3 regions of the Hathewaya limosa genome follow, and region 3 is predicted to be linked to each of the others. Evidence: predicted binding sites of a transcription regulator. Region 3 holds the regulator's gene; each other region holds the start of a gene.
The links. Region 3 encodes Rex, which represses fermentation and respiration genes when NADH is low (regulators of the CRP and FNR family bind a similar motif). Its sites were predicted from a motif close to ATTGTTAANNNNTTAACAAT; they were not measured.
Positions count from the first base shown of each region.

Region 1 (8,093 bases), on a different contig from region 3:
TGAAACCTATATGAGTTGGAGCTACAGCTTTTATAAATCCTTCCTCTACAAGCTCTTTTAATCTATCTATAGGGAACATACTATTTATATCTTTGTTAACATCACTATTATCATAACCACCATGTGATACCATTAAGTCCTTTGAATCAACATCTCCTGGAACTTTTCTAAATGAAGTATCTCCTGCTAGGTTAAACCTTTTATCAGATTTTAAGTGTACTCCAGCTGCGGTAGCTATAGCAATTTTCATATCCTTAAGTTCTTTTGTAACTTCAGCCCAAACTGGAGGAGGAGTTATTGGTACATATATTTCTGATTGCATTCCTTTAACAACTGTTAAACTCATTACTCTCTACCATCCTTTCTATTAATTTTCTCTAAATTGCTTATATATTTTTCATTTGGCTCTTCTGATAAAACCTCTAAAAAGCTCATTTTAAATCCAACTTCTTGCCCTATCTTAAGTGGGTAATCGGTTATAAGCATTCTCATAGGAATTCTTATATAACCTAATCTTCCTTTTAAGTCTATTGCAACACATCCATCATGTATTTCTACTATGATTCCTTGCATTTCTATTATTTTGTCACCGAATTTTAGATCCATTTTATTTTACCTTCTAAGAATATTTTTCTTGTCTCTTTTTACTCATTGGTATTGAAGTTTCGTTTTTAACTCTATCTATTTTAGTATTAGTAGATTTTTCTATTGCATCTATGTTATTTTCTTTTACATTTTTATTGTATTTTCTTTCAGGAGTTTTTACTTCTTCCCCTGCCATAGCATTTTTAATCATAGCAATACCTCTTTCAGCATCTTCAGGACATAGAGTATTGCATCCTAATACTTCATTTTCTATACCAGCTTCTGATTTATTATTATCTATCATGTATTTCATGTATTTATTTCCTACAACTAATGCACCTTGAACTGCACAGAATGAGAATGCCACGCATGATATACCTCTCATACCTATTTGTTCAATGTGACTTGCAAAGTCTATATGGTTATTACCAAATCCTTCAGTTGTAACAAAAGCACCATCTACATCTAATGCTTCTACAATCATACCCATTCTTTCTGATACATAGAATTTTTCAGAGTTGATTTGAGGACTTCCAACAAATAATACACCACAAAGGTCTAATTCTTCATCTTCTAATACAGCATGAACAAGAGGTTCTCTCCAGTAATGTCTAGAACATTCTTTAGATGCTGGTCCTATACAAGTTAAAGCATGAATTCCACCATCTGCAACTTCTAATGGAGAAAGCATTACAGGTACATTACCTAGGTCAACGTTTGGTTGAGCTCCAATAAATCCTACTGGTTCTAAAGGTAATATTAGGTTATCATGCATTGCACCTTGTCCCATTATTTCTTTAACTATAACAACTTTTTTCTTTCCAGGTCTTCTAACATGTTTAAATTCTTCTGTATTTACAACTAAAGTTTCGTCTTCTACTTCTTTTAAAGCATTTCTTATTTCTTGAGTTATAACATCAGTTGCCTTATGAGCAGCCATAGGGCCTCTTCTTTCCATGTTAGTTTTAGCTTGTATAGTTACTTGTGTTTTTATAAAGATTTCACCTTTATCTGGACAGCTTGGTCTTCCCCACATAATATTTTCATCTAAATATCCTTCTGAAGAACCAAATTCACCTATTTGTACACCATCTTCATCAGTTCCAGTAACCATCATAATTACGCCATCTAAAACTCTTGTAACCCCAGTTCCTAATTTTGAATCTCCTTCTTTAGTAGCTATTGGTTGGACATCCATTATTGTTTCACTGTAAGTATGATACTTATCAGGAGTAATTATTTCTATTTTCATATCTTTTACAAGTTCACTTGCTTGTAATGCATCAAGACAAACATCTTTTCTAATATAAAGAGTTGTTCCATCTATTTTAGTAGTTTCTGCATCTACAACTACTTTATCAATTTTATAATGCTTTCTAGTAAGAGTTCTTAAAATCTTTTCTTTTTTAGGTGTTTCTACTGTTTTAACATTTGATATAACAGCATCTTCAGCCTTGATCATAGGAGTAGTAGTTACATTTTGTGTAGTTGAAACTCCATTTAAAGGTATTTCAATATCAATACCTTTTCCTTCTGCAATTTTAATTCTCAAAGTTTTATTGTTACAAGTTACTATCTTCTGTTCGTTTTTCATTTCAGCACTCTCCTGGAAACCTTCCAATAATGATGGAGTTATAGGAGTTAAGGCTACAGTATCATTTTTTAATACCTTGCCAATAACATCCTTTCTTGTTAATACATTATCATCTAATTTTATAAGTAATGAATCTTCTAATTTTGCGAAGTTCATTGGATTTTCTAAATCAGTAATACCTATTGTATCACCTGATAATTTATTATATTTTAGAACTGCTTTTTCTAAAGGTTCTGTCAATTCTTTATTTTCACTTGTTTCTTGATTTTCTCCTTCCTTAGCCCCTTCTAATAGTTCGGGAGTTAAAGGAGTAAGAGAATCTATAGTTTTTAGAAGTTTAGCACCTATTACTTGTTTTATTTTGTAACAGTTATCAGGGATATTTAAAAGTCCTGAATCAACCATATCTGGAAATATTGCAGGATCTTCTAAGTTTGATGCGGAAATTACTGTGCCTTCTTCTGTTCTACAACAAACTACTGCTAATTCGTTTTTTAGTTCCATTGCCTGTTCTTCACTCATTGACATGGCAATCATCCCTCCTTATCTTCAATTTATTATATTTAAATTAAGAATTTATAAAGGAAGTTCTATATCTATGCCCTTACCTTCTTCTATTCTTATTTTTATAACCCCTTCTTGTTCCTTGATTTCACAAGTACAATTTGTATCATTACAAATTTCAGTCGTAGAACTTTCTATAACTTCTTCTTTGCATTCTTCTTCATTGCACTCATCATCTTCCTTAGCTCCCTCTAATAATTCAGGAGTCAAAGGAGTAAGAGAATCTATTGTCTTTAAAAGTTTGGCACCTATTACTTGTTTTATTTTGTAACAGTTATCAGGAATATTTAAAAGTCCTGAATCAACCATGTCTGGAAATATTGCAGGATCTTCTAAATTTGATGAAGAAATTATTGTGCCTTCTTCTGTTCTACAGCAAACTACAGCTAATTCATTTCTTAATTCTTCAGCTTGTTCTTTGCTCATTGACATAATTACATTCCCCCTTATTTATCTTCCATTGGAAGTCTTCTTGTTAATGGATAATCCACTGTTCTGAAAACATGATCTGTATGATGATAAACAGGAATTCCCATCTTAGGAGCACAACACATAACAGTATTTGAACAATCACTACAATTAGAAATTAAAATTCTCTTAGCGCCTTTACTCTTTAGATATATAATTCCCGCAGCTTGTCCAGGACAATTACCCGGTGTTTTACATTTATTGTTTCCTTTTATTTCTTCTACATTTTTACACTTAGTAACTCCAACTACAGTGGAACCCATTTTTTTAGCTATATCTCTAAGTCTTTCTTCATTGGCTCCACAGGCACATACAAGTAATCCTAATGGACCATCATACTTTGGAAATGGTATTGTAACTAATGCACCACCAGAAGTTTTTGTTACTATTGAAGTTTCTAAATCTCCAGCACTTCCTGTATTAGGCCCACCTATAAGTAACTCTCCATATTCTCCATTTATTCCACCACAATTTTCAATTAAAGATTTAATGCTTGTTCCAACAGGAACTTGGAATAAAATATGAGGAGTATTGCCACCATTTAATTTTCCAGCTATTGTTAAATCTTTATCTATTACTGGCTTACCTTCTTCTACTGCTCTAGTAATATTGGCTAAAGTTTCCGCATTTAGAACAACACAATTAGCTTCTAGAGGTAGTTGTGTTGGTTTTAGCCATATATCAAATATTTCATGAATTAAAGCTCTTTCTTCCCCCATTGGGTACATATCTTTTAATTCTTTTACCTGTATATTTTCGCATCCTTCGCAATTTTGCAAAAATTCTTTTAGCACTTGTATAGCTTTTGAATGTTTTGCCTTAATACCTATATAGGCTTTTTTAGATGAAGTTGCTTCCATAGCATATTTGATACCATTTACAAGTAATTCAGGTTGTTCTTCTATCATTTTTATATTGTGATGAAGAGTAGGTTCACATTCAGCACAATTAGCTACAACATATCCATCTGGTATATTAACCTTTAATTTTACATGTGTAGGAAAACCTGCTCCACCAGCACCTACTATACCAGCCTCATATATAGTATCTAATATATTTTCACACTTTTTAATTTTTATAAAATCTTCTGACTGTTTTTCGTATGCATCTATGATTATTTCATTTTCAGTTACTTCTAAAATCTTTCCAGATACACTTGAATGAATTTTTGAGCCTAATCCTTTAGGTTCTGATATACATTGACCTCTTTGAACTTCTTCTCCTTTTGAAACTAAAGGAGTATTTGGTGCACCTACATGCATCTTTAATGGAAACTTATAAATAACTCCCACAACATACACCCCCTAAATATAATGATTTTATAAATATAACATATAGTAACATTGATTATTTTTTATTTAGTTAGGAATACATTTAATTTATAAAAAAACAATTCCTAATTTTAAAGTAATAAATCAATGAACAGCCTAAATAAATAGTTATTAATTAACATCTTAGTTTATAGATATACAAATTACCTATTTATTCATTTCTAGAATATCATTTTCGATGATTTTAGTAAAGTTTTAAAAAGGGATTATTTTTTTATTAACAAGCATATATAAAGATTATATCCTTTTTAAAAGCTTATTATGAACTTTTTTTGTTTTATTTAAAGGTTGATTATTATAAAAAATTATTTTCACATGAAAATCCTTATAATCTTCGTGAAATTTTTATAATATATCCTTGTTTTAATTATATAGAAATTTATCGTAATAATCTGTCGTTTTATGAAGTAAATAAAAATATTTTTTATTTTTATTTTGACTTATGTTTTAATATGTAATTTAATATATATTTTTATCAATTTATTAGTTTAAAAAATATATCTTTGGAGCATACTAATTATTGATATTTATGATTAATTTTTGTAAAAAAGGAGACTTTATGAGTAAAAAAGTTATAATCATAGGCGCAGGAATTGGAGGATTAAGTTTAGGTATAAGGCTTTTAAATCAAGGATTTAATGTGAAAATTTTAGAAAAGCAAAATTATATCGGTGGTAAACTAGGTATACTAAAAAATGAAAATTTCATTTTCGATTTAACAGCTTCTCTAATAATGATACCAAAATCGTACTTACAATTATTCCAAGACATTAATGAAGATTATAGAAATTATTTAAATATAATACAATTAGATCCTATCTACAAAGTATTTTTTACTAATAATCGTTCTTATAATTTTTCAATTAAATTGCCGAAATTAGCAGAAACTTTGGAATGTTTTTCAAATAAAGATATGGAAGGATATCTACATTTCTTAAGTAAGATTTATAAAAAATATTATATAGCAGATAAATTCTTCTTAAATAATTCATTTATAAATAATAAAAAACTTTTAGATTCTAAATATATAGAACAAGTTTTATATATTTATCCTTTTTCTTCAGCTTACAACAATATTTTAAAATATATAAAAAATAAAGATCTTGCTAATTATCTGGCATTTCAGAGTATGTACGTAGGTATCTCTCCTTTTAATGGTTCAAGCATATATAATTTAATACCTATGATCTCTCAATTACAAGGATTATATTATATTAAGGGAGGATTATATTCATATGTTAATGCATTAAAAAACATATTTTTTAAAATGGGAGGTATTGTAGAAACATCAAAAGAAGTAAAAGAAATACTAATAAATAAAGGAAATGCTTTTGGTATTAAAACAGAAAAAGAAAAAGAACTCTGTGACATAGTTGTATGTAATAGTGATTTTTCATATACAATGAAAAATCTTATAAAAGATAATAACTTAAAAAAAGACTATACATGTAAAAAACTTAAAAAAATGAAATATTCCTGTTCTACATTTATTATGTATCTAGGATTAAAGAAAAAATACAATGTTCTAAACGTACACAATATTATTATAGGAAAAGAATTTAAAAGAAATATAGAAAGTGCTTTTAAAGGTTACCTTCCAAAGGATCCTTGCTTATATATTTATTCGCCTAGCAGAATTGATTCATCTATGTGTAAAAGTGGATATGAATGCTTAAATGTAGTTTTAAGAGTACCTAATTTATCTTTTACTAATATTAAATGGGACGAAAAAACTATTTTATATTTAAGAGAATTAATTTTAAAAAATCTTGTAACTATCAAAGGTTTAGAAGATTTAAAAGAAAATATAATCTATGAAAATTACTTAACACCGAAAGATTTTAAAGAAAAATTTAATAATTATTATGGTTCAGCTTTTGGATTAAGTCATACACTAACTCAAAGTACATTTTTTAGGCCACAATGTAAGCTCTCTACTATAAAATCATTATATTTTGTAGGAGATTCAATTCATCCTGGTGCAGGAGTATCTATGGTTTTAAATAGTAGTAAAATAGCTTCAGAAGAAATTTTTAAAGATTATCTTACAAATTATAAATAAACAAAGAGAGTGATAAAAATACTTAAAGTTTTTATACACTCTCCTCTTAATTTATTTAGCTTAATTCATATATTTCTTTATATTTATCATTTAAATAATCTATAAAATATTTAGCTGATAATTCTTCACCAGTAACTTTTTTAATAAGTGTAGTTGGCTTATAAACAGCTCCATATTTATGAATATTTTCTTTTAACCATTGGTGGACTACTTCTAATTCACCCTTTTCTATTTTGTCATTTAAATTTGGAATATCATTCTCCATTTTCTTTAAGAATTGAGCTCCGTATAGATTACCAAGTGCATAACTTGGGAAGTATCCAAAAGAGCCACCAGCCCAGTGAACATCTTGAAGTACTCCTTCAGCATCATTTTTAGGTTCCACACCTAGATATTCCTTATATTTTTTATTCCATATTTCTGGAAGATCTTTTACTTGAATTTCATCATTTATAAGAGCTTTTTCTAGTTCATATCTTATGATTATATGAAGTCCATAAGTAAGTTCATCTGATTCTGTTCTTACAAGTGATGGTTCAACAAGGTTTATAGCTTTATAAAATTCATTAAAATCTATATCTTTATATTCCTCAATTTGTTCTTGAAGTATTGGATAAAAATAAGTCCAGAATCCTTTACTACGTCCTAAAATATTTTCATAAAATCTAGATTGTGATTCATGAATTCCCATAGAAGTACCAGTATTAAGTGAAGTTCCTTCTAAGTCATCAGGTATGTCTTGTTCATATATTCCATGTCCACCTTCATGAACATTACCTAATAGTCCTCCAATTATGAAATTATCTTCAAAGTAGTGAGTAGTTATTCTTATATCCTTATTTCCAAAATCTATTGTAAATGGATGTTCAGTTTGATCTAATCTACCTGCATCAAAGTCAAATCCCATTTGTGTTAATACATCTTTTGAGAATTTATCTTGTTTTTCAATATCAATTTTTTTAGTAAGAATAGACTTATCTATTTTTACATCACTATTTTTTATTTTATTTAGTAATTCTATTGTAGAATTTCTCATTTCGCTAAAAACTTTATCTAATTTTTCAACAGTTATTCCTGGTTCAAAGAAATCTAATAATGTGTCATATTTATTATCTTTATATCCCCAATAACCTATAAATTCTTTTTGAAAATTTACTATTTTCTCAAGATATGGTTGAAAAATGGTGAAATCTGAATTATCCTTAGCTTCTTTCCAAGCATTTTCTGACTTTGAAACTAAAATATTATACTCTGTAAATCTATCTTCTGGAATTTTTTTTGTTTTTTCATATTCTAATTTAACATTGTCTACCATAGCTCTTGTAACTACATCTAAATCATTTATTGGATCAAAGTACTCTATAAATTCTTGTATTTTAGGTGATGTTTGTAACTTGTATAACTCCCCTGATAAGTATCCTAAAACATTGCTTCTAAAATCTGATCCCTTTCTAGGCATGTACACTCTAGCATCCCAATATAAGACATT
Region 1 is NZ_JAUSWN010000003.1:57,654-65,746, reverse strand. It holds gene prdB (D-proline reductase (dithiol) protein PrdB) at 1-346, opposite strand, end outside; gene QOZ93_RS02640 (CBO2463/CBO2479 domain-containing protein) at 346-606, opposite strand; gene prdA (D-proline reductase (dithiol) proprotein PrdA) at 620-2,707, opposite strand; gene QOZ93_RS14055 (sugar transporter) at 2,756-3,175, opposite strand; gene prdC (proline reductase-associated electron transfer protein PrdC) at 3,190-4,503, opposite strand; gene QOZ93_RS02620 (phytoene desaturase family protein) at 5,102-6,604, shown strand; gene QOZ93_RS02615 (carboxypeptidase M32) at 6,660-8,093, opposite strand, start outside.
Region 1: prdC (proline reductase-associated electron transfer protein PrdC) is a predicted target of Rex. The motif match lies at 4,748-4,767, and genes of this name have one in related genera.

Region 2 (8,093 bases), on a different contig from region 3:
TATCTTTGGTATATGTTTATTACTAATGGCTGTAGGGGTAAGTGGAGGCATAATATTAAAAGGATATAAGATACCAGAAATAACTTTACAAAACTTACACCCAGATGGATTACCAATATGGCCAATGATGTTTATAACTATTGCCTGTGGTGCAATTTCAGGATTTCATTCAACTCAATCACCACTTATGGCTAGATGTATAACTAATGAAAAACAAGGAAGAAAAGTATTCTATGGTTCAATGATAGCTGAAGGAATAGTTGCTTTAATTTGGGCAGCAGCAGCTATGGCTTTCTTTGGAAGTACAGGAGAACTTCAAAGACAGATGTCTGCACATGGTGGACAAGCATGGGTAGTTAATGAGATATCTACTTCGCTACTTGGAAAAGTAGGGGGAGTACTTGCCATACTTGGAGTTGTAGCATGTCCTGTAACTTCAGGAGATACAGCTTTTAGAAGTGCCAGATTAACAATATCAGATTTTTTACATTATAAACAAGATAAAATAATAAATAGATTATTTATAAGTGTTCCATTATTTGTAGTAGCATTCGTATTAACAAAAGTTGATTTTAATATAATATGGAGATATTTTGCTTGGTCTAATCAGACACTAGCTACAGTTGTTTTATGGACAACAGCAATGTTTTTAGCGAAAAATAAAAAGATACATTGGATTGCTACAATCCCAGCTACGTTTATGACAGCGGTAACAACAACATATATATTAGTAGCTAAAGAAGGATTTAAGCTTAATTCACAAATAGGTTATCCAATTGGGATAGTATTCGCGATAATAAGTTTTGTAATTTTTATGTTGGTAATAAGTAAAAATAAAAAATGTAAAGTAGAAGCTTAATAATGATGTAGGTTTTATAAAAATTTATACTGATAATAGTATAAATAATAAAATACAATAAATAAAAAATAGTCCATTTATAATTTGTGTATAAATGGACTATTTTTTACTTTAAATAGGAACAACAACTTTTACTTTGTGTGGAATTATTTCAAACTCTACTTTATTTATTCTTTCAAGTTCACCATCAGCATTAAGTATGAAATCGTCTTCGCTTTCAACAGTAATTTTTTTACCTTTAAAAAATTTTACTTCCTCTGCAGAAATATGGTTACCCTTTAGGGCTTTAGGTAAAACATGAAGTAGCCTGGATAGGCTTGCGTTACTTACCATACATACGTCTAAAAAACCATCCTCAATATTTGCATGAGGAACAATAGGTATACCCCCTCCATAGCATTTGCCATTAGATGCAGCCAATAGTAGGTTTTCTTGTATAAATTCTTGACCATCTATGTTTATATCCATATTAAGTGCTTTGAAGATAAATGGGGTATAGAATAGACTTAAAATATAGGCAAGTCCACTAGGAATAAATTTTGATTTTTTAAAATGTCGAGCATTATATATAACTTCTGAATCGAATCCTACAGAAGAGATATTTATGAAGTATCTTCCGTTAGCTTTTGCAAGGTCTATATATTTTTCATAACCCATTATCGTGTGTTGTAAAATATCTGTATGTAATTTGTAATCTGGGATTAGGGTACGTGCAAAATCGTTACCAGTGCCGCAAGGAATTACAGCCAGAGAGCTATTACTATCTACTAGGCCATTAAGAACTTCATTAACAGTTCCATCACCGCCAATGGCATATACTCTATAATCATTCTTTTGTACATATTTTCGTACTAAATCAATAGCATGTCCCTTTTTCTCTGTTATTTCTATTATGTAATTATCATCATTAAATTTGAATAATTCATGTATTTTACTTATATATGATAATGACTTACCTTTACCTGCTACGGGATTAACAACAAATAAATGTTTCATAATTTCACCACCACTAGAAATGATAATTGATTAAATTATATACCTTTACTAAAAAATTGTAAAAATAAATTGTAAATATAATTATATATAAAAGGTGTAATTCATAATATTAATATACATTCATAACTTTGTTGATATATATGATTAGAAGATGTGATAATATGTATAATTATTTTTGTTATTTCAAAAATAGTTAAAGAGAGTATTTTATTTAAAATAAAGTTATCCACAAAAATTGTTAATAAATATGTTGATAACTTTAGAAAAATTGTGATAAACATGTTAATATATGTGTAAAAACCGTTTATAATAAAAAAAACTATCTTTTTTAAGATAGCTTTTTTTATTATGGAATAAAGAATAAAATAAAAAAGGTAATTGCAGCGATATGGGCATATTGGTAACTGCAATTACCTTACAAGGTTTTAGCTAATGATATTATAATATAATTTTTTTTGAAATGGGGTTACAAGATGTTTACAAAGTTAACTATCTTAGATTGTCTTGAGTATAATAAACTATACCTATAGCCCCAGGTCCTACATGTAATCCTATAACAGGTCCAATATCACATATAGAAATATTTATATCAATATGTTCTTTTATAAGTTTTACTAGTTCTTCTGCCTCATTATAACAATTTATATGATGAACCAGTATTTCTCCTAATCCATAATTCTCTATATCACTTAACATTTTATCAACCATAGTTTTAATAGCTTTACCCTTAGTTCTAACTTTTGTTAACACACTAGTTTTACCATTTTCTACTGTTAATATAGGAATTATTTTTAGGAAGTTTCCAATTAAGGCACTTGCCCCACCGATTCTTCCACCTTTTTTTAAATATTCAAGGTTATCTGGGATAAATAAGAATCTACTCTTTTTAATGTTACTTTCTATAATTTCTGTTATCTCTTGTATAGATTTACCTTCTTTTGCTGCTCGAGCACCAACTAATGCAGCAAAACCTAATTGCATAGAATTAGATCTAGAATCTATTATTTCAATTTTAGCATTTGGATTTTCATCTAAAATCATATTTTTAACCATATGTGCGGTTGCATATGTACCACTCATTTCAGATGATATAAGTACACAAACAATACTGTCACCATTATCTATTATTTTTTTCATTTTATCATAAATCTCACCAACAGAAGGTTGAGAGGAAATAGGTATGCCTTTTTTATCCATCTTATTATAGAAAGATCCATTATCTATATCAGTTTCTTTAAAATTTTCATCGTCAAAGGCAACATTTAAGCAAATTACTTCTATATCTAATTCTTTTTTTATATTTTCTTGTAAGTAACTTGTACTATCTGTTAAAATTTTTACTGCCATATCGCAATTTCTCCATTTTTTATTATTTATATATGTATTATAACATATAATATAAATTAAATTCTGAAAAAACAGGAGTGAGATAAAGAACTTTATGTAAATAAATTTTAAAATTGTATACATTATAAACATAAATTTCCATATATATTAAGTTTAATTAAGCAATGAACATAATGAAATTTACTTACTATAAAAATAAAAGTTATCCTATTTTTAAAGGATAACTTTTATTTTTATATATAGTTTATATTAACTTAGAAATTAAAGAGATTCTCTGTAAATAGTACTTACAAGTTCTTTAGTTGCCTTTGCAGGTGAACAACTAAGTAGTAAATCTAAGCTAGGAGTATTAAAAGCAAGATCTGTTAATTCATTAACTTGACCTTCGTTAAATCCTAAAGTTGTTAGTGTATCTGTTACACCAACTTCGTGTAACCAAGCTTTTAATCCATCACAAGCTTTTTGAGCTTCAGATTTTTCACCTTTTAGATCTTTAACTATAGGAGATAATACTGATGCTAATACTTCAGGTCTTTCTTTATAAGTGTATTTAACAACTGAAGGAACTAAAACTGCTAGTCCTAATCCATGAGTTAAATCAGATTTAACAGCACTTAATGGATGTTCAAGTGCATGAGTTAAATGTAATAATGTATTATCAAAAGCTATACCAGCTATTAATGATGCATAAGTTAAATAATATCTAGCCTCTAAATTTGAACCATCCTCTATGGCAATTGGAAGATATTTTGCAATTAATCTTACAGTTTCTTCCGCAAGTAATATAGAATAAGGATTTGCAACTGTAGAAGTAGCGGCTTCAATAACATGATTCATGGCATCTATTGAAGTATACATTGTTTGGTATTTTGATAGCCCAGTCATTAATCCAGGATCATCGATTGAATAAAGTGGATAAGATAGATCATAAGCAAGACAAGGCTTATATTTCTTTTCAAGTAAACTAATAACTGCAAATCTATCTCCTTCAGTTCCTGTACCATGAGTTGTGTTTATAGCTATTACAGGAAGTGCCTTATCAGGAGTAAATTCATATTGGACTAACTCAGCACAGGTTTTATTACCATACTGAGTCATTATAGCAACTCCTTTGGAGGCATCAATAACACTTCCTCCACCAATAGCTATAATAGCTTGAGCACCTAAATCACATGCAAGTTTAGTTGCTTCATCAACATGTGTTGTTGTTGGATTGGCAGTTATTTTACTGTATAATTCATACTTTATATTAGATTCATTTAAAGCCTTTTCTACATAATCCCATGCGCCTGTTCTTTTAAAAGAAGATGTTCCTGTTATTACTAAAATTTTAGAAATACCTTTTTTACTTAATTCTTTAGTAATGTCAAATATCTTTTTGATAGCACCAACACCTAAGTAAATAGTTGACTTTCCTCTAATTTCAGCAATTTCATTTATTGAAATAGTTTTTTCCCACATATTAAATACCTCCCCAAAATTATTTCACAATATGTTGTAATTTTTAGTTAATTTATAAAGAAGTTAATTTTCATTTGTTAATAGTTTAACACCGATTTGTTAAAAAAGCAACAAATTAAATGAAACTTTATAAAATTATTTGTATATAAAATGTTAATTAAAAAACAATATTATAATAAATCTGATTGTTGAGGGGTAATGCTAAATCCAACATGAGAGCAATAAGATTGAATAGTTTTGACGTACCATTTGCTAGCTCGAGGATCTATAAATATATTTTCTATAAAGTCGAAAGGATTAAGTGTTATAGATATACTTTTAGGTATAGAGTCAATTTTATCTGGTTTTACATAAGTAATCAGACGAACCTCCTTCTCATGTTGAAAGGCTTTTCTCTTTAGTAAACCATGATAAAAAGTTTTTTCAGGGCCTTTTAAAGTATCTAGTTTTTGTAATGCTCTTTCTAAGTTATCATAGTATATTACAGGAGATAACATAGCCGCATCAATTTGTTTTATTGAAAGAAATTTATTAACTGAACTTTGAATTAAAATACCTTCCTTTCCCTTAGCGTAAATTTTCCAAAGTGCATCAGATATACCTTCAAGGCTCCAGCATTGACCATATAAGTTATTACTAAATTCTATAGGCATTTTATGTTTTGCTGGTAATTCCCATATATCTTCCCAAGCATTCAGGTTTGAGAGATATGTTGTTTTGGTTTCTACAAATTCTAAAAAACAACTTAAAGATAGATATCTGTAAAGTTTAGTATTAGAACCTAAATTTTTAGATATAATAAATGTTTCATTACTATAATTCATATGTTCACCCGCTTCTAAATATAACTTTAGTTAAAATTAAATCTATGTTTATAATGTATCCTAAATTAGTGAAAAATATATTTAATATATTACATAATAGGATGTTTTAAGATTAGGTATAAAAAATACAATAAAAATAATAATAATACAGAAGAAATATAAAAACTTCACACAATGATAAAAAAATAACAAGGAACTATTGCAAAAAAAAATGAATATGATATTATAAGAAAAGATAGTTAATTATTTAACGAAATAGAGGGTGAAATTTAATGAGTACTGTTAAAGAAAATATTAATACCTTAGTAAAAAAAGCTAGAGTTGCTTATGAAAAATTTTTAAAACTAGATCAAGAAACTGTAGATGACATAGTTAAAAATATGACTGAAGAAGCTTTAGATGCTCATAGAAAGTTAGCTAAAATGGCTGTGGAAGAAACCGGAATGGGTGTGTATGAAGACAAAATAACTAAAAATATATTTGCTTCAGAGTACGTATATAATGATATTAGAAATCTAAAAACTGTTGGGATAATTTCAGAAAATAATGAAGAAGGTTATATAGAAGTCGCCGAACCAATAGGTGTTATAGCAGGTGTAACACCAACAACTAACCCAACTTCAACTACTATATTTAAATGTTTAATTGCGATGAAAACAAGAAATCCTATAATTTTTAGTTTTCACCCAAGAGCACAAAAGTGTAGTATAGAAGCAGCTCGTATTGTTAGGGACGCTGCTATTAGTTCAGGAGCACCAGAGGATTGTATACAATGGATAGAGCATCCTTCTATAGAAGCATCAAAGGAGTTAATGTTTCATGAAGGTGTTGATATTGTTCTTGCAACAGGCGGACCAGGAATGGTTAAAAGTGCATATTCAACAGGTAAGCCAGCACTAGGAGTAGGTTCAGGAAATGTACCTTGTTATATAGAAAAAACAGCAAAAGTTAAAACTGCTGTACATGATCTAATTATGAGTAAGACTTTTGATAACGGAACTATTTGTGCATCAGAACAAGGCGTAATTTTAGATAAAGAAATAGCTGATGAAGCCATACAATTAATGAAAGACAATCATTGTTATTTCTTAAATGATGAAGAAATGATGAAAGTAGAAGCCTTTGCTATAGATAAAGAAAGAAATTCAATGAATCCAGCTATAGTTGGCCAAAGTGCATTTAAGATTGCAGAAATGTCCGGAATAAAGGTACCTAAGGATGCTAAAATATTAGTAGCCAAATTAGATGGAATCGGTCCTAATTACCCATTATCAAGGGAAAAATTAAGTCCTATATTATCATTATTTATAGGAAAAAATACAGAGGATAGTATTAATATCTGTGAAAAAATGATTGAATTTGGAGGACTTGGACATTCGGCCGTAATTCACTCAAATGATAATAATGTTGTAGAAAAATTTGCAGTTAGACTAAAGGCTGGAAGAATTATTGTAAATTCACCTTCATCACAAGGTGCTATAGGTAATATTTATAACTATACTAATCCATCTTTAACTTTAGGTTGTGGAACAATGGGTAAAAATTCAACAACTCAAAATGTTGGGGTATTAAATCTTATAAACACTAAAAAAGTTACAAAGAGGAGAGTTAATATGCAATGGTTTAGAGTTCCTGAAAGAATTTATTTTGAGGTTGGATCACTTAGATATCTAGAAGAGATAGGTCCTAAAAAGGTATTTATAGTAACAGATAGAGCTATGGATAAATTCGGATATGTTAATAAAATAATGTACCATCTAAATAAAGCAGGAGCTCATGTGAATATATTCTTAGATGTAGAACCAGATCCATCTATAGAGACAGTTATGAAAGGTACAGAAGAAATTAGAGCCTTTGAACCAGATGTTATTATAGCACTAGGTGGAGGTTCAGCAATGGATGCTGCTAAGGGAATGTGGCTTTTCTATGAATACCCAGATGTAGATTTTAAAAAATTAAGGCTAAGATTTATGGATATTAGAAAGAGAGCTGTTAAATTTCCTAAAATGGGTAGAAAGGCTAAGATGGTAGCGATACCAACAACTTCAGGAACAGGATCTGAGGTAACATCTTTTGCAGTAATTACAGATAAAAAGAACAACATTAAGTATCCATTAGCGGATTATGAGTTAACTCCAAATGTAGCGATTCTTGACCCAGAATTAGTTATGACTGTTCCAAAGTCAGTAACAGCAGATACAGGATTAGACGTATTAACACATGCTATAGAAGCGTATGTATCTGTAATGGCAACGGATTATACTGATGCATTAGCATTGGGAGCAATAGAAATGGTATTTAAATATTTACCAAGGGCTTATAAAAATGGCTTAGATGAAGAGGCAAGAGAAAAAATGCATAATGCTTCATGTATGGCAGGTATGGCGTTTACAAATGCCTTTTTAGGAGTAAATCATAGTATAGCTCATAAGCTTGGATCAGCATTCCATATACCTCATGGAAGAGCAAATGCCATTTTATTACCTTATGTTATCGAATATAATGGAGTTCAACATCCTTCTAAGTTTACTATATTCCCTAAATATGATTACTATAAAGCACCAGAGAAGTATCAAAGAATAGCTAAACTTTTAGAATTGCCATGT
Region 2 is NZ_JAUSWN010000018.1:49,904-57,996, reverse strand. It holds gene QOZ93_RS10660 (carbon starvation CstA family protein) at 1-859, shown strand, start outside; gene QOZ93_RS10655 (diacylglycerol/lipid kinase family protein) at 971-1,855, opposite strand; gene QOZ93_RS10650 (DegV family protein) at 2,345-3,202, opposite strand; gene QOZ93_RS10645 (iron-containing alcohol dehydrogenase) at 3,464-4,663, opposite strand; gene QOZ93_RS10640 (DUF2971 domain-containing protein) at 4,834-5,487, opposite strand; gene adhE (bifunctional acetaldehyde-CoA/alcohol dehydrogenase) at 5,760-8,093, shown strand, end outside.
Region 2: adhE (bifunctional acetaldehyde-CoA/alcohol dehydrogenase) is a predicted target of Rex. The motif match lies at 5,661-5,680, and genes of this name have one in related genera.

Region 3 (8,093 bases):
ATGAGTAAAATATATATAGAAATAGGTAATTATTATAAAAATAAAGATTTTTATAATTCTATAAATAATTATTTTTATGCATATAAGCAAATAAGATATATTTTAAAAAATATGGATTTAATATATAGGGATAAGTTTATAGAATATAATAATTTAATTGAATGTCTTGAAGGTATTAGTTTAATTGAAAGTAAATTTAATACACAAAAAAACATTAAAATTGAACAGAAAAGTAGATTAAGCTGGCAAGATAATTATTTGGATTACAATTATTTGGAAGAAATATTTAATAATAGGGCTTTCAAAGAATATTATAAGATAGAACATGCAAAATTTATTGGAACAAAAATAGAAGATATAAATGAGGTTATAGGTGAAATAGCCGAAGATTCTAAAATAAACTTAGATAATATTTTAAAATATTTAACATGGACCAGTTTGGGTACTTTTGGAGCTATAGTTAAATGTGAAAAAAATAAATTTGAAATTTTAATGAGCACAAATAATAAATTAGATTTACCTAATTCACTTATAAATGTTATATGTAAAAATTGTGACAAACCAATGATAGTAGATGATACATATATACAAAATATACAGCCTAATAATTTATTTTTAGATTTACAGAAAAGTTTTTGTATGCCATTGTATAATAAGGCAATTGGAAATAAAGATAATGTTAAAACTTATCTTTATATAGAAACAGATAGAATTATTGATGATATTAATAAAGATAATGCATATAAATGTATGAAAATGAAAAAAATATTAAACTATGTAGTTAAAAATTATATATTAGAATTAAATTCTAACATAGATAAATTAACTAAAACATTAAATAGAAGCGCTATGGAATCAAGGTTAGGAAATGTTCTAAATGAAGCGGCATTAAGAAAAGAAGAAGTATCAATAATAATGATTGATATAGATAATTTTAAGAGTATAAATGACGAATTTGGACATTTAAGAGGAGATAAAGTTTTAAAAGAAGTATGTGATGTTATTTTTTCACAAATAACTCTTAATCAATATGTAGGTAGATACGGAGGAGAAGAGTTTTTAATTATACTTCCAAAATGTAATTGTGATCAAGCATTTAAATTATCAGAAAAGATAAGAAAAAAAATATATAATGATAAATGTATAAACAATAATATAAGGGTAAGTATTAGTGCAGGAATATCTACTTATCCATGTCAGGGAATAGAACTTTGGCATCTTATAAATAAGGCAGATATGGCGTTATATAAGGCTAAAAAGACTGGGAAAAATAAGAGCGTAATTTGGGATGAGAGTTTTAAAGATGAAGAAAAAAATAATAATAAACTTATATGGAGCATAAAAAATAATGAGGTTAAAGAGTATGAAAATATTAATTTCATGCTAAGATGTATAGAAATTTTAAATAAAAAACAAGATAAAAAAGAAAAATTAAACATTATATTAAATGATTTACTTAATATAATGAGGGGGCAGTATATAGCGATATATGATGTTGAGGATGATCTTTCATATTCAGAAAAAATGTACGTTATAAAAGATAAAAAGAATGTAAGTAAGTTTGTTAGTAAAAAATTAATGAATGAGGTTGTTAACAATAAAAAGGGTATTGTTACGATTAATTGGGAGAAAAGTCAATATAAAAGTTATATAGGTAATAGAGTAGATGCATATTCTAGTATTATTTGTCCTTTAATTAAGAATGAAGAAGTAATAAGTTTGTTGTACTTAAAGGTATCTATTAAAGTTCAAGAGTTTACAACTAAAGAATATAATTTTGTTAATATAATAGCTAATATACTTTGTAACTTATATTAGAAATAATAAAACTTAGCTATCTCTAAAGTTTTAGAGATAGCTAAGTTTTTATTCTAATAAGGATTCCCATTCACTATAAAGGTTTTGAAGTATGTTTTCTTTTTCTGTTATAGAAGAATTAACTTCTATAGTTTTTTCAGGATTAGAATAAATTTCTTCTTTACAAAGATCTTCATGAAGAGAAGAAATTTCAGATTCTAAACTTGCTATGTCTTTCTCTATATTTTTTATTCTAAGTTTTTTCTGTTTATTTTCTTTTTCCTGTTCTCGTTTTTTCTTTTTCTCATTGTTAATTTGAGTTTTTGTTTTTCCGCCAGATTCTTCTTCAATATCTTGAAATCTATTTGGATTTTGTTTCTTTTCTATATAGTAAGAGTAATTTCCAAGATATTCTTTAATTCCATCTATTTGAAGTTCAATTATTTTATTTACAACTTTATTTAAAAAGTATCTATCGTGAGATATTACTAAAACTGTACCATCATAAGTTAAAAGGGCATCTTCTAAAGCCTCTCTAGATATAATATCTAAGTGATTGGTAGGTTCGTCTAATAATAAGAAATTAGCTTTTTTTAGCATTAATTTTAATAAATTTATTCTACATTTTTCACCACCACTTAAAGAAGAAATAACTTTAAAAACATCGTCCCCCATAAATAAGAAAGAGGCCAGGGCGCTTCTAATTTCAGTCATGGTTAATTCAGGAAAATCATCCCATACTTCTTCTAAAATAGTTTTATTAAGATTTAAATTAGATTGTTCCTGATCATAATATCCTATTTCTACATTTCTTCCTAAACATTTTGTTCCACCATCAGCTTTTATAAAGTCCATAATTATTTTAAATAAAGTAGTCTTACCTCTACCATTTTCACCAATAAGTGCAAGTTTTTCTTCCCTATTAATTTTTAAATTTAAATTTGTAAATAAAGTTTTTTCTCCAAAACTTTTAGAAAGTTTATCTACAATCAAAACATCATTTCCACTTGTAAGATCTGTTTTAAAAGTAAATGGTTTTAATTTCGTTTCTTTATCAGGAGCATCTATTCTTTCAATTTTATCTAAAGCTTTTTGTCTGCTTTCAGCGGCTCTAACACTTTTTTCTCTGTTAAAAGACTTATAACGTTTTATAATTTCTTCTTGTCTTTTAATTTCTTCCTGTTGTTGTTCAAAAGCTTTTTGTTGAATTTCAAAGTTCTTTTTTCTAAGTTCTATAAACTTAGTATAATTTCCATTGTAGTCTTGGATTTTTCCATTAATAAGTTCTAAAGTTCTATTTGTTATAGCATCTAGGAAAAATCTATCATGGGATATTACGATAATGGTTCCTTTATAAGATTTTAAGTATTCTTCTAACCATTCTATAGCATCAAGATCTAAATGGTTTGTAGGTTCATCTAATAATAAAATTTCTGGATTGGTAAGTAATAGCTTGCACAGAGCAACACGTGTTTTTTGCCCACCACTTAAAATGTTAATTTTTTTATTAAAATCATTTTCTACAAAACCTAATCCATATAGAACTTTATATATTTCAGCTTTATATGTATATCCGCCCTTTATATCATAAGTTTCTTGTGCTGTAGTATAAGTTTTAATTAAGTTATTATAATGGTTTTCATCTACTTCATCGTAAGGAGAATTTAATTCTTCTTCTAACTTTTTTAACTTGTCTTCTAATTTAATTAAAGAATCGAATACCCTTAACATTTCTTCAAAAATAGTATTTTCAGATTCTAGTGAAAGATGCTGAGACAAATAACCTAATTGTTTACTTTTATCTATAAATATTTCACCATTATCTGGTTCAAGAGAATGTGTCAAAATTTTAAATAAAGTAGATTTACCAGCACCATTAGAACCAACTAAACCTAGTTTATCACCTTCATTTATACTAAATGTAACACTTTTTAAAATCACATCTATACCGTAACTTTTACTAATTTCTTTGCAACTAAGTACAATCATTTTATTCACCTTCATTCTATTAACATATATAATATTATATCTAACTCTTCAGTTTTAGTCACTAAGAATTAGTTAACATACATAATTATGCATAATTAGTATATATAATTATAAGATGTTTATTATATAACTATATATATAGGAAATAAAGGTTACAATGTGTTAAAATTTACATTACAGTATATTATAACACTTGACAATAACTCCAATTAGATAATAATATTATAGTAATTGTGTTGTTAATAAATTATTTTATAATGGTTTAAGGGAGGTGTTCGCGTGGAAAGGAAAAAAGCTAATATATCTATGGCTGTTATTAAAAGATTACCTAAATATCATAGATATTTAAATGAATTGTTAAATAACGAAGTAGATAGAATTTCATCAAAAGAATTAAGCGAAAAAATTGGTTTCACAGCGTCACAAATTAGACAAGATTTAAATTGTTTTGGGGATTTTGGTCAACAAGGATATGGGTATAATGTAAAAGACTTATATGAAGAAATAAGTAAAATTTTAGGCTTAAAACAAGTATATAATATGGTTTTAATTGGTTCAGGTAATATAGGTCAGGCAGTTGCGAATTATGATAATTTTCAAAAAATGGGATTTAGAATAGGAGCTATCTTTGATAGAAATCCGAAACTTATAGGATTGAAGATAAGAGATATAGAAGTGCAAGATATAGATTCTTTAACTCATTACTTAAAAGAAAATCCTACAGAAATAGGAATTATATGTGTAAACAGAGAAAGCGCACAAGGAATTTGTGAGTTACTTGTAAACTGTGGCATAAAAGGTATTTGGAATTTTGCACCAGTAGACCTTAAGGTACCTGAAGATGTAGTTGTAGAAAATGTTCATTTAAGTGAAAGTTTACTTACATTGACATGTTTATTAAATGATTGTGAAGATTCCCAGTAAATTAAATAAAAATCTTTAGTAAAATTCATGGGAATTTTCTAAAGATTTATTTTGAATTTTTATACTCATTATTGACTAAATATTTATAAGATTATAAAATGAGTATAAAAGGTGAAATATATAACAATTTTAAATTTTATAATGAGAGTGAATGAAGGTTGTTGGAGATACTCCTTTTGGAGTAACCGAAGAAGAAACGAATAATAAGTCGCTATAGATTATTCAGAAACTTTCAGGTTATTGAACAATAACTGGACACCGCCCTGGAGAGAACCATAATTGGTCATCGAAGAAGAAACTTAATTTTTTTATAAAAGATTTAAGGAAGCTTTCAGATAAAAGGACAGGGATAAGTAGCGTAAAATATCGTTATTTATTTCCTAATATTAATATATTAATATTAGTTATTTTTCTAATTAAGTATTTAGAAAATCTTTATAATTTTAATATTATGTTGATTTAAAATCTAATCAATGGTTATAATTTTTACTAAAAAACTTAGGTGTGGAGGAATGAAAATGTTTAAAATTGTTGCAAGAAAACAATTAGCTCCTCAGATCTTTTTAATGGATGTTGAGGCTCCAAAAGTAGCAAAATCAGCTTTGCCAGGTCAATTTGTTATAGTTAAAATGGATGAAAAAGGTGAAAGAATACCTTTAACAATTTGTGATTATAATTCTGAAAAAGGTACAGTGACTATTGTAGTACAAGCAATAGGATGTTCAACTAAGAGAATGATGGATTATAAAGAAGGAGATTACTTTGAAGATTTTGTTGGTCCACTTGGACAAGCATCTGAATTTATAAGTGAAGATATAGAAGAATTAAAAAATAAAAAAATATTATTTGTAGCAGGTGGATTAGGAACAGCACCAGTGTATCCACAAGTTAAATGGTTACATGAACATGGAGTAGAGGCAGATGTTATTATAGGCGCTAAAAATAAAGAGCTATTAATAATGGAAGAAGAAATGAAAGCAGTAGCAGGAAACGTATATCCAGCAACAGATGATGGATCATATGGATTTAAAGGGCTAGTAACTAATTTAATAGAAGAATTGGTTAATAATCAAGGGAAAAAATATGATGTAGTTGTAGCAATAGGACCTATGATTATGATGAAATTTGTATGCCTAACTACAGAAAAGTTAGGAATAAAAACTATAGTAAGTTTAAATCCAATTATGGTTGATGGAACTGGCATGTGTGGAGCTTGTAGAGTAACAGTCGATGGGGTAACAAAATTTGCATGTGTAGATGGTCCAGAATTTGATGGTCATAAAGTTAATTTTGATGAAGCAATGAGAAGATCAGCTATGTATAGAGCTGAAGAAAAAGAAGATAATGATGCTTTAAGATCAGGTTGTGGTTTAGGAGGTGCGAAATAATGGCAGTAGATAGAATGAAAAGAATTCCAATTTCAGAACAAGACCCAAAGGAAAGAGCAAGAAATTTTAAAGAAGTATGTTTAGGTTACACTGAAGAAGAGGCTGTAAAAGAAGCTTCTAGATGTTTAAATTGTAAAAAACCAGGATGTGTCACTAAATGTCCTGTAAGTATAGATATTCCAGGATTTATCCAACATGTTAAGAATAGAGAATTTGAAGAAGCAGCTAAGGTGATAGCTAAATATAGTGCATTACCTGCAGTCTGTGGTAGAGTTTGTCCTCAAGAACTACAATGTGAAAGTAAATGTGTACTAGGTATAAAAGGTGAAGCGATTGCTATAGGAAAACTTGAAAGATTCGTAGCAGATTGGACAAGAGAACATAATGTTGATATTAGTGAAACAAAAGAGAAAAATGGTAAAAAGGTAGCTGTTATAGGAAGTGGTCCTTCAGGATTGACTTGTGCAGGTGAACTTGCTAAAGAAGGATATGATGTAACAATATTTGAAGCACTTCATGAAGCAGGTGGAGTTTTAGTTTATGGTATTCCAGAATTTAGATTACCAAAAGATACAGTTGTTAAGCATGAAGTAGAAAATGTTAAAAAATTAGGTGTTAAGATAGAGACAAATGTTATAATAGGTAAAACTATTACAATAGATGAATTGTTAGAAGATGAAGGATTTAATGCTGTATTTGTTGGTTCTGGTGCAGGTCTTCCAAAATTTATGGGTATCCCTGGAGAAAATTTAAATGGAGTATTCTCAGCCAATGAATACTTAACAAGAACAAACTTAATGAAGGCATTTAAAGAGGGATATGATACACCAATAAAAGTAGGAAATAAGGTAGCAGTTGTTGGTGGTGGTAATGTTGCAATGGATGCTGTAAGAACAGCATTAAGATTGGGTGCAGATGAAGCACATATAGTTTATAGAAGATCAGAAGCTGAATTACCAGCGAGGGTTGAAGAAGTTCATCATGCTAAGGAAGAAGGCGTTACATTTGACCTTTTAGTTAATCCAAAGGAAATCATTAGTGATGAAAATGGTTGGGTTAAAGGAATGAAATGTGTAAGAATGGAACTTGGAGAAGCTGATGAATCTGGAAGAAGAAAACCAGTAGAAATTCCTAATTCTGAGTTTATTTTAGATGTAGATACTGTAATTATGTCTTTAGGTACATCACCAAATCCATTAATTCCAGCTACTACAAAAGGTCTTGATATTAATAAAAGAAAATGTATAGTTGCTAATGAAGAAACTGGATTGACTTCAAGAGAAAAAGTATTTGCTGGTGGAGATGCTGTTACAGGTGCGGCAACAGTTATATTGGCAATGGAAGCCGGTAAGAAAGCAGCGTATGCTATAGATGAGATGTTAAGTAAATAAATTTGAGTATTATATTTATAAAAATAGTTATCCTTAAAAATTTAAGGATAACTATTTTTGTTTAAATAGAGAATTTTTTTGTGTAAAGGGATAAAATATAAGTAAATACAAGGTGAAAAATAGTTATATTAGGAGAGAGGATAAATGTATAGAGATTATGAATCAGTAGAAGTAATAGAAAATGGAGTAATAGTTAAAGAAATAAAAAATTTTGATCTACATAATGTTTTTGAGTGTGGTCAATGTTTTAGGTGGAACAAAACTGAAAGTGGAAGTTATATTGGAGTTGCCTTTGAAAAAGTTATAGAAGTGGATAAAAAAGACAATAATATGCTTATTTATAATACAAATTTAAAAGAATTTTATGATATTTGGGAAGAATATTTTGATTTAAAAAATGATTACGGAAAGATAAAAGATATATTAAGAGAAGATCCTATTTTAAAAGAAGGAATTAAATTTGGAGAAGGAATAAGAATTTTAAAACAAGAACCTTTTGAAATAACACTATCCTTTATAATATCTGCCAATAATAGAATATCTATGATAAAAAAAGCAATAAGCAATATAAGTGAGAAGTGGGGTGAAAAATTAGAATATAAAG
Region 3 is NZ_JAUSWN010000001.1:160,699-168,791, forward strand. It holds gene QOZ93_RS00735 (diguanylate cyclase) at 1-1,818, shown strand, start outside; gene QOZ93_RS00740 (ABC-F family ATP-binding cassette domain-containing protein) at 1,867-3,786, opposite strand; gene QOZ93_RS00745 (redox-sensing transcriptional repressor Rex) at 4,066-4,710, shown strand; glycine riboswitch at 4,964-5,067, shown strand; gene QOZ93_RS00750 (sulfide/dihydroorotate dehydrogenase-like FAD/NAD-binding protein) at 5,229-6,098, shown strand; gene gltA (NADPH-dependent glutamate synthase) at 6,098-7,489, shown strand; gene QOZ93_RS00760 (DNA-3-methyladenine glycosylase family protein) at 7,634-8,093, shown strand, end outside.